DNA from 4 places in the Arthrobacter sp. 01N444 genome. Region 1 is predicted to be linked to each of the others. Evidence: riboswitches for the same ligand, from Rfam matches in the RefSeq annotation. Region 1 holds a riboswitch; each other region holds the start of a gene.
What was found. Region 1 has a riboswitch for S-adenosylmethionine ahead of AC1DKN_RS13795 (bifunctional o-acetylhomoserine/o-acetylserine sulfhydrylase). Riboswitches for the same ligand answer to the same signal wherever they lie in the genome.
Positions count from the first base shown of each region.

Region 2: another riboswitch for S-adenosylmethionine. It lies ahead of AC1DKN_RS11305 (aminotransferase class V-fold PLP-dependent enzyme); the one in region 1 lies ahead of AC1DKN_RS13795 (bifunctional o-acetylhomoserine/o-acetylserine sulfhydrylase).
Region 3: another riboswitch for S-adenosylmethionine. It lies ahead of AC1DKN_RS15210 (DUF1737 domain-containing protein); the one in region 1 lies ahead of AC1DKN_RS13795 (bifunctional o-acetylhomoserine/o-acetylserine sulfhydrylase).
Region 4: another riboswitch for S-adenosylmethionine. It lies ahead of AC1DKN_RS08820 (methionine ABC transporter ATP-binding protein); the one in region 1 lies ahead of AC1DKN_RS13795 (bifunctional o-acetylhomoserine/o-acetylserine sulfhydrylase).

Region 1 covers NZ_JBFTRB010000011.1:99,851-104,077, forward strand. Annotated here, with positions in the region: gene AC1DKN_RS13795 (bifunctional o-acetylhomoserine/o-acetylserine sulfhydrylase) at 40-1,356, opposite strand; SAM riboswitch class IV at 1,418-1,533, opposite strand; gene AC1DKN_RS13800 (VOC family protein) at 1,703-2,341, shown strand; gene AC1DKN_RS13805 (CPBP family intramembrane glutamic endopeptidase) at 2,516-3,283, opposite strand; gene AC1DKN_RS13810 (histidine phosphatase family protein) at 3,384-4,064, shown strand; gene AC1DKN_RS13815 (amidohydrolase family protein) at 4,112-4,227, opposite strand, start outside.
Region 2 covers NZ_JBFTRB010000008.1:21,415-25,641, reverse strand. Annotated here, with positions in the region: gene AC1DKN_RS11310 (class I SAM-dependent methyltransferase) at 1-152, opposite strand, end outside; gene AC1DKN_RS11305 (aminotransferase class V-fold PLP-dependent enzyme) at 290-1,729, opposite strand; SAM riboswitch class IV at 1,764-1,877, opposite strand; gene hisN (histidinol-phosphatase) at 1,955-2,785, opposite strand; gene rsgA (ribosome small subunit-dependent GTPase A) at 2,862-3,977, opposite strand; gene aroA (3-phosphoshikimate 1-carboxyvinyltransferase) at 3,961-4,227, opposite strand, start outside.
Region 3 covers NZ_JBFTRB010000014.1:16,478-20,704, forward strand. Annotated here, with positions in the region: gene AC1DKN_RS15200 (aminodeoxychorismate lyase) at 1-830, shown strand, start outside; gene AC1DKN_RS15205 (ATP-grasp domain-containing protein) at 903-1,856, opposite strand; SAM riboswitch class IV at 2,176-2,289, shown strand; gene AC1DKN_RS15210 (DUF1737 domain-containing protein) at 2,317-2,625, shown strand; gene AC1DKN_RS15215 (rhodanese-like domain-containing protein) at 2,622-3,041, shown strand; gene AC1DKN_RS15220 (O-succinylhomoserine sulfhydrylase) at 3,042-4,227, shown strand, end outside.
Region 4 covers NZ_JBFTRB010000005.1:246,886-251,112, reverse strand. Annotated here, with positions in the region: gene acs (acetate--CoA ligase) at 1-571, opposite strand, end outside; gene AC1DKN_RS08825 (CoA-binding protein) at 879-1,304, shown strand; SAM riboswitch class I at 1,402-1,492, shown strand; gene AC1DKN_RS08820 (methionine ABC transporter ATP-binding protein) at 1,632-2,441, shown strand; gene AC1DKN_RS08815 (methionine ABC transporter permease) at 2,434-3,099, shown strand; gene AC1DKN_RS08810 (LLM class flavin-dependent oxidoreductase) at 3,146-4,227, shown strand, end outside.

The DNA.
Region 1 (4,227 bases):
ATGCCCGCAAAGGTGGGGAAATTCGGCGTGGGCTTCGGCCTAGACGGACTTGGCCGCGCGGAATCCGGCGTCGAGGTCCGCGAGGATGTCGTCAATGTGCTCCAGTCCCACCGAAAGCCTCACCAGCCCGGGGTTCACCCCGGCGATCACCTGCTGTTCGGGCGAGAGCTGGCTGTGTGTGGTCGACGCCGGATGGATCACGAGCGACCGGACATCGCCGATGTTCGCGACGTGCGAGTGCAGTTCGAGGGCATCGACGAACCGCTTGCCGGCCTCCGCTCCCCCGGCAATGTTGAACGCCACGACGGCGCCGGTCCCCTTGGGCCCGTACTTGCGGCCGCGCTCGTACCAGGGGCTGGACGGCAGCCCGGCGTAGGCGACCGATTCGACGTCGTCCCGCCCCTCCAGCCATTGCGCCACCTTCGTGGCGTTGGCCACGTGGCGCTCGACGCGCAGGCTCAGCGTTTCGATGCCCTGGGCGATGAGGAACGCGTTGAACGGGGACACCGCGGAGCCGAGGTCGCGCAGGAGCTGGACCCGGGCCTTGAGGATGTAGGAGAGATTCGCGCCCAGCGCGCCGCCCGCTCCGAGGTCGCGGGCGTAGACCAGGCCGTTGTAGGTGGGGTCGGGGGTGTTGAAGCCGGGGAACCGCTCCGGGTCCTTCCCGAAGTCGAAGTTGCCGGAGTCCACGATCACGCCGGCGATCGCGGCGCCGTGCCCGCCCAGGTACTTGGTGGCGGAATGGACCACGATGTCCGCGCCCCACTCGATCGGCCGGATCAGGTAGGGGGTGGAGAGCGTGTTGTCGACAACCAGCGGCACGCCGGCCTCGTGCGCCACCCGGGAGACGCCCTCGATGTCCAGGACGTCCTGGCGGGGGTTGGAGACCACTTCGCCGAAGAACAGCTTGGTGTTGGGCTGGACGGCGTCCCGCCACTGGTCCAGGTTGTCCGGGTCCGCCACGAAGGTCACGGAGATGCCGAACTTCTTCAGCGTGTGCGCGAGCAGGTTGTAGGTTCCGCCATAGAGGCTGGGGCTGGCCACCACATGGTCCCCGGCCTCGGCGATATTGAGGATGGCGAACGTCTCGGCGGCCTGGCCGGAGCTGAGCAGCAGCGCCGCGAGACCGCCTTCCAGGCTGGCGACGCGCTGTTCGACGGCGTCCTGGGTCGGGTTGCCGATCCGGGTGTAGATGGGCGCGAGCTCGGCGAGCGCAAAGCGGTTCGCGGCGCTTTCGGCGCTGGGGAACACGAACGACGTCGTCTGGTAGATAGGCAGGGAACGCGCGCCGGTGGCGCTGTCCGGCTCCTGGCCGGCGTGGATCTGGCGGGTTTCAAAGGACCAGGCGTTGGACATTGGTGCTCCTCGAGTCACTGGGCACAGCACCGGCCTGGGCTTTCGGCCCGAACCGGAACAGGCGCCGCGCTTGCCCTCCGGCGGGCGCCGGACGGCCAGGTCTTCACCCGGGGCACCCCACCGCGATACGAGGGTTGCCGGCCAGCAAGCCGGGGCTGTGCACTGGCACTCATGACCTGACTTCAGTGTAGGAATGGCGGCGGAGCCCTGGATAGCTTTGTGACGAAGATGAAGACGGCCGCCGTGACGGAGCATCCGGGGCGCCGCGTTCCGCGCCCCAGGACGTCCCATGACGGTTAGGGGAGCCTAAGCTGAGAGGTCCATCACAAAGTGCCAAGATGATGGCATGCGCATGGATCACGTCTCTTACGCCTGTGAACACGATGGCTTGGCAGCCACCACTGAACGTATTGCGTCTGCCCTCGGCGTTGAAGCCGTGAAGGGTGGAGTGCACCCCCGTTTCGGGACACGCAACATGATTATCCCGCTCGCGGGACACAAGTACCTGGAAGTCGTGGAGGTCCTGAACCACCCGGCCTCCGACAAGGCCCCGTTCGGCCAGGCCGTCCGGGCACGCTCCGAGGCCGGCGGCGGCTGGATGGGCTGGTGCGTCGAGGTTGACGACCTGGCCCCGTTCGAGGAGCGGCTCGGCCGCGCCGCCGTCAACGGCAACCGGAAGTTTCCCGACGGCCGCGAATTGGTCTGGAAGCAGATCGGCATCCTGGGGCTCATCGCCGACCCCCAGGTGCCATACATGCTCAAGTGGGAGGGCGACCCGGAGTTGCACCCGTCCAACGCCTACGCGAGCGATGTCAAGATGTCCGCACTGACCATTGCCGGTTCGGCCGAGCGCGTCACGGAGTGGCTGGGCGAACCGGTTGAAAAGCCGCTCGAAGACGTCGCCGTGAACTGGATCGCGCCGCACGGTACTCCCGGCATCCTCTCTGTCACCTTCGAGACCGCCTCCGGAGCGGTCACGATCTAACGCTCCACCTGCCCCACGCTTCGGCCGCCATCTCTTAGGTGCCAACGATGTCACCTAGGAGACGGCGGCCGAGATCATTTAAGGCCTGCTCCTAAAAGCAACGCGAGGCCACTTCGCGCCCGTCCGGGGGCTCCGGATGGGCCCGAAGGGACCCCGCCTTGCTTTGCGGGGAACTCAGCCCAAGCCCACGGCCTTGCCGAACAGGCTGAACCCCACGAACGCCACGGTGTCCAGGATGGCGTGGGCGATCACCAGCGGCATCACCCGTTTGGTCCGGATGTAGACCAGCGCGAAGACGACGCCCATCACCGCGTTGCCGATGAACGGCCCGAACCCCTGGTACAGGTGATAGCTGCCGCGGAGCAGGGCGCTGGCGGCGATGGCCGCCGGCACGCTCCAGCCCAGTTTCCCGAGCCGGTCCAGCAGGTACGCCACCACAATCACTTCCTCGACCACCGCGTGCCGGATCGCGGACAGGACCAGCACCGGCACGGTCCACCAGTACGCGTCCAGGGCACTGGGGATGATCGCCGTCGTGATCCCCAGCGCCCGGCCGGCGGCGTAGAGCCCCAGGGACGGAATGCCGATGAGCGCGGCGAGTCCGAGACCCTGCAGGAGGTCCTTGCCGGGCCGGGCGAAGTCGAAGCCGATCCTTCGGAACGCCGAGGTTCCGCGCTCACCGGCCGGCCAGTGTTCGGTGAGGAAATAGATCACGAGGGCCACCGGGACCAGGGCGAAGATGATGTCCAGCAACTGGTAGGTGAGGTCGAAGTATTCGCGTGCGCTCTGTGAGCGGTTCAGGGTGGATGTCCCCTGGGCCAGCGGCGCCGTGGTCATCTTGTCCAGCAACTGCACCAGGGAGTAGATCGCGGACTGCCCGAGCGACAACCCCAGGACAATCAACACTTCGAACCGCAACCGACGGCGGGAGGGAACCAACATGGTTCTATCTTGCCTGCACTTGCCGATAGTTTGCTGGTGCCCGCGTGGTGCCGGCCGCGCCGGCACCCCCGGCTTTTTGGGAGCCCTATGCTTGGGGATTATGAGTGCGCCCCGGAAAATCATCATGATCCGGCACGGCCAGTCTGCCGCCAATGCCGACACCTCGATCTACAACCGTGTTCCGGACTACCGGATCCCGTTGACCGCGCTGGGCCTGGAGCAGGCCACCGCGGCCGGGGAGGAGGTCCGGCGCCAGCTGGACGGCCGCCCGGTGTGCGTCTACGTCTCCCCCTACCTGCGCGCCTACCAGACCCTCGAGGCGCTGAATCTCGGCCCGCTCGTGGAGCGGGTGATCGAGGAACCGCGCCTGCGCGAACAGGACTGGGCCAACTTTCAGATCGCCGGCGACATCGAGGACCAGAAGGAGCTCCGCAACGCCTACGGGCACTTCTTCTACCGCTTCCGCGAGGGCGAGTCCGGTTCCGATGTGTATGACAGGATTTCTTCCTTCATGGAAACCCTGCACCGGCACTGGTCCCGGCCCGGCTATGCCCCGAACGCGCTGTTTGTGACGCACGGATTGACCATGCGGCTGTTCTGCATGCGCTGGTTCCACTGGTCGGTGGAATATTTCGAGTCCCTGAATAACCCCGAGAACGCCGAGGTCCGCACCCTGCTGCGCACTTCGCACGGCAAGTACGAGCTCGACAAGCCCTTCACGCAGTGGGAGAAGAGGCGCGTGGACGAGACCGTCCTCGACGCACCGCCCATGATGTTCTAGGGCGGCCCGTCCGGAGCCGGAGCCAGCCAGGTCAGCGGACCGGCCCGCTAACGGACCGGCTGCGCCACACCGGCGCGCCACACCGCGTGCGTCAGGGGGATGCCTGGCCGGTAGGCCAGATGCGTGGCGGAAGGCGCGTTGAGCAGGTGCAGGTCCGCGCGGT
Region 2 (4,227 bases), on a different contig from region 1:
TCCGCGGCGTCCCTGGCCCCCGCCGGGACCAGCCAGTCGGCTGACTCCTGCGGATAGCCGGGGCGGACGCGCTCGTAGTGCTCCCCGCCGTCCTGGAAGCTTTGTCCGAGTTCCTGGCGCCGCACGCTGTGCAGCTTCGGTCCGCTGTGCAGTTTCGGTCCGCTGTGCGGCTTGACTCCGCTGTGGAGCCTGGGGCCGGCGCTTGCCACGTGCGATCTCCTTCGGGAAGGTCCTGCTGGTTTCAGATACCTTTCGAATTTACCGCACCCGCGCCGGGCCCCGATCCTGCCTAGCCGAGGGTGCAGGGCGCAGCGCCGGCGGTGCCCGGGGTGTTCGGCGCCCAGTGGGGATAGCTGCGGGTATCGTTGGCCGGCACCCAGCGGCCGGCATCCACCACGTAATCCCAGCCGAGTCCGTTCTGCCGCAGCTGCTGCAGGCCGGCCAGCAGGCGTTCGGCGTCCTCAAGCCGTGAGCCGAGGCCGAAGCTGGCCCGCAGGGAGCCGGCGGGCAGGCCGAGCCGCTTGAGCAGCGGGTGGGCGCAGAAGCGGCCGTCGCGCAGGCCAATGCCGTGTTCGGCCGACAGGTAGGCGGCCACCAGTCCGGCGTCGTAGCCCTCCACGGAAAAGTTCACGACGCCGATCGTGCCGGTGTCCGGCTGATCCCCTCCAGCGGAAGAAGCAGGGGAAGAATCGGAAGCCGAATCGGCAAAGATCCGGTGCACGGTTACTCCCTCGATGCCCTGGAGGCCCTCGACGAGGAAGGACCGGATGGCGTCCTCGTGGGCCTGCCACTGCTCCGGGTCCAGGGCCGCAATGACCTGGGTGGCGCGGGCGAGGGCCGCCGCGCCGAGGACGTTCGGCGAGCCGCCCTCGTGCCGGGCAGGTCCCGTGGTCCAGCTGACGGAGTCGAGCCGGGCATCGCGGACCGCGCCGCCGCCGGCCAGGTGCGGGGTGCCGGCGTCGAGCCAGTCCGTCCGCCCCACCAGCACGCCGGCGCCGAACGGGGCGTACAGCTTGTGCCCCGAGAAGGCGAGGTAATCGACGTCGTCCGCGGCGATATTGATCCGCCGGTGCGGGGCGAGCTGCGCGGCGTCGACAACGATCCTGGCGCCGTATTCGTGCGCCAGTGCGGCCAGGGTCCGGATCGGGAGGATCTCCCCGGTGACGTTGGAGGCGCCGGTGACGGCCAGCAGGCTGACGCCGCCGCGGGCGAGTTCGTCGCGCAGGCGGTCCACGGTGGCCGCGAGGGTGGCGGCGGCCACGACGCTGCGGTGCGGGACATTCTGCCAAGGCAGGAGGTTGGCATGGTGTTCGATGTCGAGGTAGAGGACCTCGCCCGCGGGCCGCCCGTCGCGCAGCGGCAGGCAGCCGGCCAGCAGGTTCAGGGAATCGGTGGTGTTGCGCGTGAAGATCACGGAATCGCCGGGCCGGCCGCCCACGAAGTCCCGCACGATGTCCCGGGCGTTCTCGTAGACGGAGGTGCTGATCTGTGATGCGTAGCCGGCGCCGCGGTGCACGCTTGCGTAGTACGGCAGGATTTCGTTCAGGTAGGCCGAGACCACGGAGAGGGCCGGTGCGGAGGCGCCGTAGTCGAGGTTGGCGTAGCGCGCGTGGCCGCCGGTGATCAGCGGGGCCTGGATTTCGGCCCCGGTGACGGCTGCCAGCGGGCGGGCCGCGAGGGCAAGCCGTGCATGGAATTCAGGGGCAACGGGGAAAATGGCAGTTGTCATGGGACCTCACTCGAACAGGACCCCACACCGTGGGAATCCGCGCTTGCCGGGTCCGTTCCGGACCGGCCAGGTCGTCACCCGGGGCACCCCACCGCGACTGGAGGGTTGCCGGCCAGCAAACCGGGGTTTAGCGCTGGCACTCGTGACCTGCATCGAGCGTAGGACATCGGCGCAGCCGGGGAAAAGGCGGCCGCCGATTGTGAAGCGGAATATTACGGGCGCGGATCAGTTGTTCGGGTGGGCCTGAAAGAGGTCGTCGAGTCCGGGGTTGAGCCGCTTGAGGACTTCCGAGTGCAGGATCGAATTGGTGGCCAGGGCGTTGCCGCCGAAGGGGCCGTCCTCGCCTTCGAGCGAGGTGAAGCGGCCGCCGGCCTCGGTCACAATCGGCACCAGGGCGGCCATGTCGTAGAGATTCAGCTCGGGTTCGCAGGCGATGTCCACGGCGCCCTCGGCCACGAGGCAGTACGACCAGAAGTCACCGTAGGCGCGGGTCCGCCACACTTCCTCGGTCAGGCCCAGGAACTCATCCAGGTTCCCGCGTTCCTTCCAGCCGCCAAGGCTGGAGTAGGACAGCGAGGCGTCCTCGAGATTGGAGACGTTGGATACCTTCAACCGTGTGGCGGCGGCGAGCGAGCGGCCCGTGTAGGCGCCCGCACCCTTGGCGGCCCACCAGCGCTTGCCCAGTGCCGGCGCGCTGACGACGCCGACCACCGGCTCGCCCTCATCGACGAGGGCGATCAGGGTGGCCCAGACCGGGACGCCGCGGACAAAGTTCTTCGTGCCGTCGATCGGGTCGATGATCCACCGGCGGGAACCGTGGCCCGAGCTGCCGAACTCTTCGCCCAGGACCGCGTCACGCGGACGTGACCGGGAGAGCTGGCCGCGGATGGCCTCTTCCGCGGATTTGTCGGCATCGGTGACGGGTGTGAGGTCGGGCTTCGTCTCGATCCGAAGGTCGAGCGCCTTGAAGCGGCTCATGGTCTGGGAATCGACCGAATCTGCCAGTACATGGGCAAGGCGCAGGTCATCGTTGTAGCTCGAAGCGGGTTGGCTCATGGTTCCAAACTACCGTCAAACCGGGCTGCCGGGCGGGAGGCCGCGGCACGGCGCCGCCGCCCCGTTGCGGGTCCGGCTAGGAGACGGTGCCCAGTTCCTTGGTTTCCTGCGCTTCCATCCGCGGGTCCGTGCCCAGCAGCCGGCGCAGGGACGCGAGCCTGGCCGGTCCCGAGGGCCCCGCGTGCCCGGCCGCAACCCATTTGTCGACGCCGCAGTTGACGGCGGTGGAGTCATGCTTGCAGCCGCGTTCGCAATCATCGGTGCCCGGTTCCAGGTCCGGGAAGGAACGCAGGATCCGGTCCGGGTCCACGTGGGCCAGGCCGAAGGACCGGATGCCGGGGGTGTCGATGATCCAGCTGCCGGCCGGGGCATCGTTGACTTTGAGCGCCAGTGCCGAGGAGGACGTGTGGCGGCCGCGGCCGGTTACCGCGTTCACGCCTCCCGTGGCCCGCTCGGCCCCGGTCAGGGCGTTGACCATGGTGGACTTGCCGACGCCGGAATGGCCCAGCATCACGGTGACCTTGCCGTCGAGGTAGTCGCGCAGCTGGGATACCGCGTCCTTGTCGAGCCGGGCGGAGAGCCCGTCGTCGGAGCGGGCGTCGATGCCGGAAGCGGCGGAGTCGGCGGTCTTGGAGATGATGACGGGGAAGTCGAGGTGCTGGTAGTTGGACAGCAGCTCGGCGGGATCCTTGACGTCTGCCTTGGTGACGAGCAGCAGCGGCTCAATGCCGGCGTCGTATGCGGCCACCAGCGCGCGGTCGATGAAACCGGTCCGCGGCTCGGGGTTGGCGGCGGCGACCACCACCACCAGCTGGTCGGCGTTGGCCACGACGGCACGTTCGATCGGGTCCGTGTCGTCGGCGCTGCGGCGCAGCAGCGTCTTGCGGTCCTGGATCCTGACCAGCCGCGCCAGGGTGTCGGGCTCGCCGGTGACATCCCCGACCAGGGAGACGAAGTCGCCGGCAACCACCGGGTTGCGGCGCAGTTCCCGGGCCCGGGCAGCGATGATCTTGCGTTCGTCCGCGGTCCCCTCGCCGACGACGGCGGTGTAGCGGCCGCGGTCAACGGTGATGATGCGTCCGGTGACGGCATCGTCGTAGCTGGGCCGGTCCTTGGTGCGGGGCCGTGTGCCCTTCTTGTTCGGCCGGATCCGGACGTCGGACTCGTCCCAGGAATCAGTGCTGCGTGCCACCGGCGGTGTCCTCATCTGGGGCGGGTCCCTGGGCCAGCATCGCTTCCCAGAGTTGCGGGAAATCGGGCATGGTCTTGGCCGTGGTTGCGATGTCCTCGACTTCCACGCCGGCTACGGCAAGGCCGAGGATGGCGCCGGCGGTTGCCATGCGGTGGTCCGCGTAGCTGTGCACGACGCCGCCGTGCAGCGCGGCCGGGCGGATGATGAGGCCGTCGGGGGTTTCTTCGGCGTCCCCGCCGAGGCGGTTGAT
Region 3 (4,227 bases), on a different contig from region 1:
TTTTCGAATCCCTCCTGGCCGTCGGCGGCAGGCCCCGCAAGATACAGGCGCACCTGACCCGGCTGGCGGGCTCTGCCCGGCTTCTGGAGCTGGACATCCCCGCCGAGGACGCATGGCGGCGGGCGGTGGAAACCGCCATCCGCGAGTTCCGGGGGCAGGAACCCGCCGCGGCTGCAACGGTCGGCACGGAGCAGGACGAGGTGGTGGTGAAGCTGATTGTCACCCGCGGGCCGGAGGGCGCGGCTGCCCCCACGTGCTGGGTCCAGGCCTCCGCCCCGGCGGCCGCGGGACGGCGGCAGCGCGAGACCGGGATCGACGTCATCCTGCTCGACCGCGGCTACGACAGTGAAGTCGGCGAGCGCGCCCCGTGGCTCCTGCTCGGCGCCAAGACCCTTTCCTACGCCGTGAACATGGCGGCGCTGCGCTACGCCCACCGGCAGGGCGCCGACGACGTCATCTTCACGTCCGCGGATGGCCGGGTGCTGGAAGGTCCGACGTCGACCGTTCTGCTGGCCCACCTGGAAACCTTGGACGACGGCGCCGGCGGCGTCCGCACCATCCGGCGGCTCATCACGCCCCAGCTGGACAGCGGCATCCTGCCCGGCACATCACAGGGCGCCCTGTTCACCGCCGCCAAGGCCGCCGGCTGGGAGCTGGGTTACGGCCCGCTGGAGCCGAAGGACCTGCTGGACGCCGACGCGGTCTGGCTGATCTCCAGCATCCGGCTCCTGGCCCCGGTCAACCACATCGACGGGCAGGAAATCGGCACCCCGGAACTCCGGCGCCAACTCACGGCCGAACTCAACGCCCTCTTCGCGACCATCGAATAGCAACGCGGGGTCAGTTACGGCCCATCCCATGTCCCCGGATGGGCCGTAAGTGACCCCGCGTTGGTGTTGCGCTCACCCCAGGGCGTCCGCGGGCACTGCCGGGCACAGGCGGAACGAGGCCGGGTTGAACGCCGGGAGCATGAACGTTGCGAGCACGGCGTCGAGCATTTCCGGGGCCCAGGTGCTGTTCTCCCCCAGGGTCGCGCAGACACCCAGCACCACGGGCGTTCCGTCGGTGCGGCGGCGGATCTGGACCTGGACCGGCCCGGTCAGCCCGAGCGTGCGGACGGCGGCCAGGCCCAGCTTGCGCACATCCCCGGCCTGGTTCGCCGGCACCCTGCGGCTGACCTCGTCGCTGCCGGCGCGTCCATACGGAGTCCTGGTCTTCTCGAGGACCACCGCCACCGGCGCCATCGCGTTGCGTGCCGGGGTGCCGAACACCAGGCACACATAGTCGGCGCCCGGGATAAATTCCTGGACCAGTTGCCCCGCCGGCATGTTCTTCCAGCTAACGGAGTCGGTTCCGGCCAGCAGGTGGATACCATGGGAGCCTTTGAAGACCCGCGGCTTGACCACCACGGGGCCGCTGAGGCCGGCGAGGGAAGCCGGCGCGGCGGCGAGGTCGCCCGGAACCGCGAACCGGGGCACCGGGATGCCGGTGGCTTGCAGCGCCCAGGTGGTGAACAGGTGGTCGTTGGCGAGGGCCACCGCGGCGGGGTCGGCCACGATGATCCGCACGTCCTGGGCGAATCCCGCGCGGGCCGCGGCCAGGACCGGGAGTTCCACGGTGAGGGTCGGAATGATGACGTTGATGGCTTCGCGGTCCACCACCCGGCGCAGGTCCAGGACCATGTCCGGGTTCGTCGCCGGCAGGAGCCTGACCGCGGCGGCGGGAGCCTCCCCGGCCTGGCGGGTGTCGGCACGGGCGTCGGAGCCGAGGTACGGGAGGCCCCGGGCTTCGAGCTGGGCCGCGACGGCCCGTCCGGCGGCGCTTGTAATCCCGGTAACGAGTATGCGCGGGCCCACGATTGCTCCATTCCGCCGTCACCGGCCGGACCGCGGCTGCGGCTCCGACCGTTCCAGCCACCGATTCCCAGACAGCTTGTTGATGGACAGACGAGTCGATTCCGGGACTGCTTGATTCGCACATTGCTCGAATCACCTGCAGCTCCGGCCGACTCGTCGGACCTAATCCCCCCCAGTAAACGGCGAATCGTCCCGGCAGACACGAGTGGGCTGTACCCGAAACTGGAGCCCGCCACTACTCGCCCGGGCCGCGGTCCGGTTACGGAACATGACGACGGCGGCGGTGCGGGCCGGCGTCGCAGGTGTTACGTTTTTGGGGAGTAATGAGAACCGGTGCCAAGCCCTGACTGGCCGGTCGGCAACCCTCCCTTTCGCGGCGGGGTGCCTCAGGTGAATACTCGGCATTCGAGAATTCGAGCTGCAAGCGTGAAAGAGGAGATCCGTCGTGCCCGACACGTCAATACCCACAACAGCCGCACCCGGCACAGCACCCGGTTCAGCATCCGGGGGCGAGGAGAGGCTGGCCTACCGCCTGTTCACCGGGGCGGATGACCGCGCCTTTTGCGAGCGGGTGTCAGCCGCCCTGGCCGAGGGCTACGTGCTGCATGGAAGCCCCGCCGCCAGCTTCAACGGAAGCACCGTGATCGTGGCGCAGGCGCTGGTCCTGCCGGCCGCGATTGCCAGTGCGGACGCCGCCGTGGCCAATGCGGTTGATGAGCTCGACGCCGACGAATTTGGCGCCGACGGGGCCTTCGCGGGCCACGCATGAGCTACGCCGGAGACGTCAGCCCGCAGGAGGCGTGGGCCAAGCTGGAGGCCGGAGCCATCCTGGTGGATGTCCGGACCGAGGGCGAATGGGCCCACATCGGCATCCCGGACACCGCGGCCGCGGGCGAGAGCCGCAACGATCCGCTCTTCATCCAGTGGAACCTCGCCGGCGGCACGCCGAACCCGCACTTCGTGGAACAGCTAAGGCAGCAGGCGCCGGAGGACACCGCCGTCGAACTGGTGTTCCTTTGCCGTTCCGGGGCCCGGTCGATCGCGGCCGCGACGGCCGCGACGGCCGCCGGCTACACCTCGTACAACGTCCTTGAGGGCTTCGAAGGCGAGACCGACCGCTTTGGCGAACGCACCGTCAATGGCTGGAAGAACCGCGGCCTGCCCACCAACCTCGGAAAGATCTAAGTGACTTTCAATCCCGACGCCGCCGGCTGGGCGGCCGACACCCAGGCCGTCCGTGGCGGCCTTGACCGCACCGGCTTCCAGGAAACCACCGAGCCGATCTTCCTCAACTCAGGATTCGTCTACGAGTCCGCGGCTGCCGCCGAGCGCGCCTTCACCGGTGAGGACGAGCGCTTCGTCTACTCCCGCTACGGCAACCCCTCCGTCGCCACCTTCCAGGAGCGGCTCCGGCTGCTCGAGGGAACGGAGGCGTGTTTCGCGACGGCGTCCGGCATGTCCGCCGTCTTCACCGCCCTGGGCGCGCTGTTGGCGGCCGGCGACCGGGTGGTCGCGGCCCGCTCGCTGTTCGGCTCGTGCTTCGTGATCCTCAACGAAATCCTGCCGCGCTGGGGTGTCGAGACGGTCTTCGTGGACGGCCCGGACCTGGAGCAGTGGAAATCCGCGCTGTCCGAGCCGACCACGGCGGTGTTCTTCGAGTCGCCGTCGAACCCGATGCAGGAAATCGTGGACATCGCCGCCGTGAGCAAACTGGCGCACGCGGCCGGCGCCACGGTGGTGGTTGACAACGTCTTCGCCACCCCGCTGCTCCAGCGCTGCGGCGACCTCGGCGCGGACGTGGTGGTCTACTCCGGCACCAAGCACATCGACGGCCAGGGCCGCGTCCTGGGCGGGGCCATCCTGGGCACCAAGGAATTCATCGACGGGCCCGTCAAGCAGCTCATGCGGCACACCGGTCCGGCGCTTTCGGCGTTCAACGCCTGGGTGCTCACCAAGGGCCTGGAGACCATGGCCCTGCGCGTCAACCATTCCTCGGCCTCCGCGCTGCGGCTGGCCGAATGGCTCGAGGGACAGCCCGCGGTCGGCTGGGTAAAGTACCCGCTGCTGCCGTCCCACCCGCAGTACCCGCTCGCAGGGCAGCAGATGAAGGCCGGCGGGACCGTGCTCACCCTGGAGCTGCAGCCCTCCCCCGGGCGCACGGCGAAGCAGGCCGCGTTCGCACTCCTGGACGCGCTGCGGATCATCGACATCTCCAACAACCTGGGCGATGCCAAGACGCTCATCACGCACCCGGCCACCACCACGCACCGCGCGATGGGCCCGGAAGGCCGCGCGGCGATCGGGCTCAGCGACGGCGTGGTCCGGCTGTCGGTGGGCCTGGAGGATGTGGAGGACCTGATCCGCGACCTCG
Region 4 (4,227 bases), on a different contig from region 1:
TGGAGACCTCGCGCTGGAGTCCGGCGTAGGTGACGGCACGGCGGTCGCCGGGCTCGCCCTCAAAGTGCAGGGCCACCTTGTCTCCGCGCCCCGCCGCTACGTGGCGGTCGACGCAGTTGTAGGCGACATTGAGCCTGCCCCCTTCGAACCAGGTGATCTGCGGTCCGGTGCCGGCCTCGACGTCGGCCGGGACCCGGCGGTGCGCGGTGTGCCAGGGCTTGGTTTGCTCCGTCGCGCCGCCGGGCAGGTCCGCCCAGTCGAGGCGGAGAGCCTGGGTTTCCCAGAACGCAACCGTCTCTGCCTGGACAGTTCCCGCGGTCGCGGCGCCGCCGTGCCGGGGAAGGTGGTTTCCGAAGGTGGTGCTGCGGTGACGCGCCGGCCCATCGGCGGGGACGCCGTGCACTGCGCCGTCCGTGGACTCGTTCAGGGACCATCCCGAAGAGCCGCGAGAGGAGCCGGGCGCGTCACGCAGCCCTGCTTCGTTCGCCGTCGCGTCCGAAGTGGTTTGGGGGAATGCCTCGGACGCAGGCCGGGCAAAGGTGGGCAGAGCGGAAGAATTCTCAGGGGTCATTGCTGCACTCCATCGGTCCTGGCAGTAGCACCCTTGGTTGCTCCGGCTCCCTCGAATTTCACCGAAGGAGGGCGGAGCGGTGGCGTGGGAATGGTCGTCCCACGTCACCGGGGGGTTGCTGCGGCGTCATCGATCCAGGTCTCTCGGCCGCTCGGGATGGTCACTACCTACTAGAACTTCAGATGCACGATTCCGCAAAATCGGCGTCCGGGAGCGCCGTAATATTCGTTCACCCGGCGTGGGTCCGACCCAAATCATTCATTTATTCGACAATTGCCCGGAAAGGTCGCAGGAGTAAGGTTGATGCATGGCCCATGTTAACGATCCGGCAGTCATTGACCGCCTCATGCGAACCAAAGGCACGTGGGCGGTGGTCGGCCTCACCACCAACGAATGGCGCTCGGCGTATGAGGTCTCCCTCTATGTCCGGGACCGGATGGGCATGACCATCATTCCGGTCAACCTTCCGGGCGACGATGTCCACGGCGAGAAGGGGTACCGTTCCCTGTCTGACATCCCGGCGGAGAAGCACCCGATCGACGTCGTGGACTGCTTCGTCAACTCCCACAGGGTGGGCGCAGTCATAGACGAGGCCATCGCAGTAGGCGCCAAGGCCGTCTGGCTGCAGCTGGGCGTCTTCGACGACGCCGCGACGGACCGGGCCAGGGCCGCCGGGCTGGACGTCGTCGTGAACGCGTGCCCCGCCCGCGAAGGCTGGCGCGTGGGCATCTAACGGCCCGGGAATGACGATCAACAGATCGGGAAGAGTCGGTTACAAAATGTGACCGGCTTTTTCTGTATCCGGCCTCCTGCCGTGTGAGATGGACTCGTAACCATCCCGAGCGGCTGAGAGATCTGGCTCCGTGACGCCGCAGCAACCCCCTCCTTTGAGGACGGTGCTACCGCCAGGACCGATGGAGAACCACTGTGTTCTGAGGCTCCCCGGCTTCGCTCAGCGCTGCCCGGAAGCCAGGACCCAGGGCTTTCCTCGGGCGAGCCCGGAGGAAATCATGAACACGCAGACAGCGGCAGCGCCGCGGCCCCGAGCAGGTGGGGGCCTGTGATCGAGATCCAGAACGTCAGCACGTCATTCGGTTCGGCCGCGGGACCTTTCACGGCCGTCGATGACGTCAGCCTGCACATCAGGCGGGGCACCATCCAGGGCATCATCGGGTTCTCCGGCGCCGGCAAATCCACGCTGCTGCGCAACATCAACCTCCTCGAGCGCCCGACGTCGGGCCGCGTCCTGGTGGACGGCGTGGACCTGGTGACCCTGTCCGACGCCGAGCTCCGGACCAAGCGGCATGACATCGGCATGATTTTCCAGCACTTCAATCTCCTCAACAACCTCACAGCCCAGGAAAATGTGGAGCTGTCCCTGAAGTTCGCCGGCGTCGGGAAGGCGGAACGCCGGCGGCGGGCCGCCGAAACCCTGGAAATCGTGGACCTCGCCGACAAAGCGGGAACGTATCCGGCCAAACTCTCCGGGGGCCAGAAACAGCGGGTGGCGATCGCCCGCGCCCTTGCCACCGGGCCCAAAGTGCTGCTCTGTGACGAGCCGACGTCGGCCGTGGATCCCCGGACGACGTCATCGGTCCTGCAATACCTGGCCGACGTCAACGCCGAATTCGGCATCACAATCGTGGTGGTCACCCACGAGATGAATGTCATCAAGGCCATCGCGGACAACGTCGCGGTCATGGAAGAAGGCCGGGTGGTGGAGCAGCTCGACCTCGCCGAACTCCAGCGCCCCGGTTTCCACCCGGCGACGTCGATCGGCCGCTACCTGGTCTCCGATGAGATCCAGCTGGACCGCTCCGGGAGGGGCACCCACACCACAGCCGCGTCGGAGGGCCTGATCAATGTTTGACCGCATCCTGGAAGTCCTGCCCGAAATCGGCGTCGCCATGGGACAGACCCTCACCATGCTGCTGGTGGCCATCCCGCTGGCGGTGCTGCTCGGGACACCGCTGGGTGTCCTGCTCTACACCATCGGTCCCAACGGGCTCAAGCACAGGCCAAAGCTGCACCGGGTCCTGGACGGGCTGGTCAACCTGCTCCGCTCGTTCCCGTTCCTGATCCTGCTGATCGCGATCATTCCCGTGACCAGGTTCATTGTCGGCACGACCATCGGCACGGCCGCCGTCATTGTCCCGCTGACCCTCAACGCCATTCCGTATTTCGCCCGCTTCGTGGAACAGAACCTGAGCCAGCTCGGCGGCGGAGTGGTCGAAGCGGCACGGTCCATGGGCGCCAGCCGGTCCCAGATCGTCCGGGACGTCCTGATTGTGGAGGCGAAGCCCGGACTCGTCAGCTCCATCACCATCATGACCGTCAGCTTCATCTCCTACTCGGCGATGGCCGGACTGGTGGGCGGCGGCGGAATCGGCGACTTCGCCATCCGGTACGGCTATTACCGCTACGAAACGCCGCTCATGATCACCGCCATTGTCCTGATGATCCTGCTGGTCACCATCGTTCAGCTGGGCGGATCCTATGTTGCCCGGCGCCTGGACAAGCGCCTCTGAGCGCCGGCAGCACCCTCGTCCCACCTCCCACAGCGGAAAGCACCCCATGACTTCAACGCCCAGTACCCGTTTCGACGGACCCCGCCCGCGCCTGCTGATCAGCGCCTTCGTGATGAACACGTCCAGCCACATCATGGGCGGCCAGTGGCGGCGCCCGGAAGCCCAGCAGCACCGGTTCAACGAACTCCAGCTCTGGATCGACCTGGCCCGCCAGCTCGAAGGCGCCAAGTTTGACGCGATCTTCTTCGCCGACGTCGTCGGTCTCTACGGCGACTACGACGGCGGGTGGGCATCGCTGCTGAAAAAGGGCCTGCAGGTGCCGTCCAACGACCCCCTCATCCTGCTGTCCGCGCTCGCCACGGGAACGCGGGAGATCGGGCTGGCCGCGACGTCGTCGGTGATTCAAAGCCATCCGTTCCAGTTCGCCCGGCAAATGTCCACGCTGGACCACATCAGCGGCGGCCGCGTGGCCTGGAACATCGTCACCAGCGTGCTGGAAAACGCGCACCGGAACTTCAACGCCACCGAGCTGACCAAGCATGACGAACGCTACGACTGGGCGGACGAATACGTCGAGGCCGCCTACAAATTGTGGGAAGGATCCTGGGAAGACGACGCGCTGCTCCGGGACAAGGCGACCGGGGTCCACGCGGACCCGGAGAAAGTCAGCAAGATCTACCACCGCGGGCCCCGGTACTCGATCGACGGACCCCACCTCGCGGCCCCTTCACCGCAACGCACCCCGGTGCTTTTCCAGGCCGGGAGCTCCGGCCGCGGCCAGCAGTTCTGCGCCGCCAACGCCGAGGCCACCTTCACACTCGCGCCGAGCACCGAGGTGGCCGCGAAGTACACCGCGGCCGTCCGGGAACAGGCCGTTGCCGCCGGCCGCCATCCGGATGACGTGAAGTTCCTCCAGGGCATGCACTTCGTGGTGGGCGGCACCGAAGCCGAGGCGAACCGCAAAGCCGACGAGCTCGAGGACAGCCTGGACATTGAAGCCCTGCTGGCCCACGTGGGCGGCGGGTTCGGCGTCGACCTCGGCGGCCTGCCGCTGGACACCCCGCTCGGGGACCTTGAAACGGAAGGCAGCCAGGGACATCTCACGGCTATCCGCGCCTCCGTCCGCGG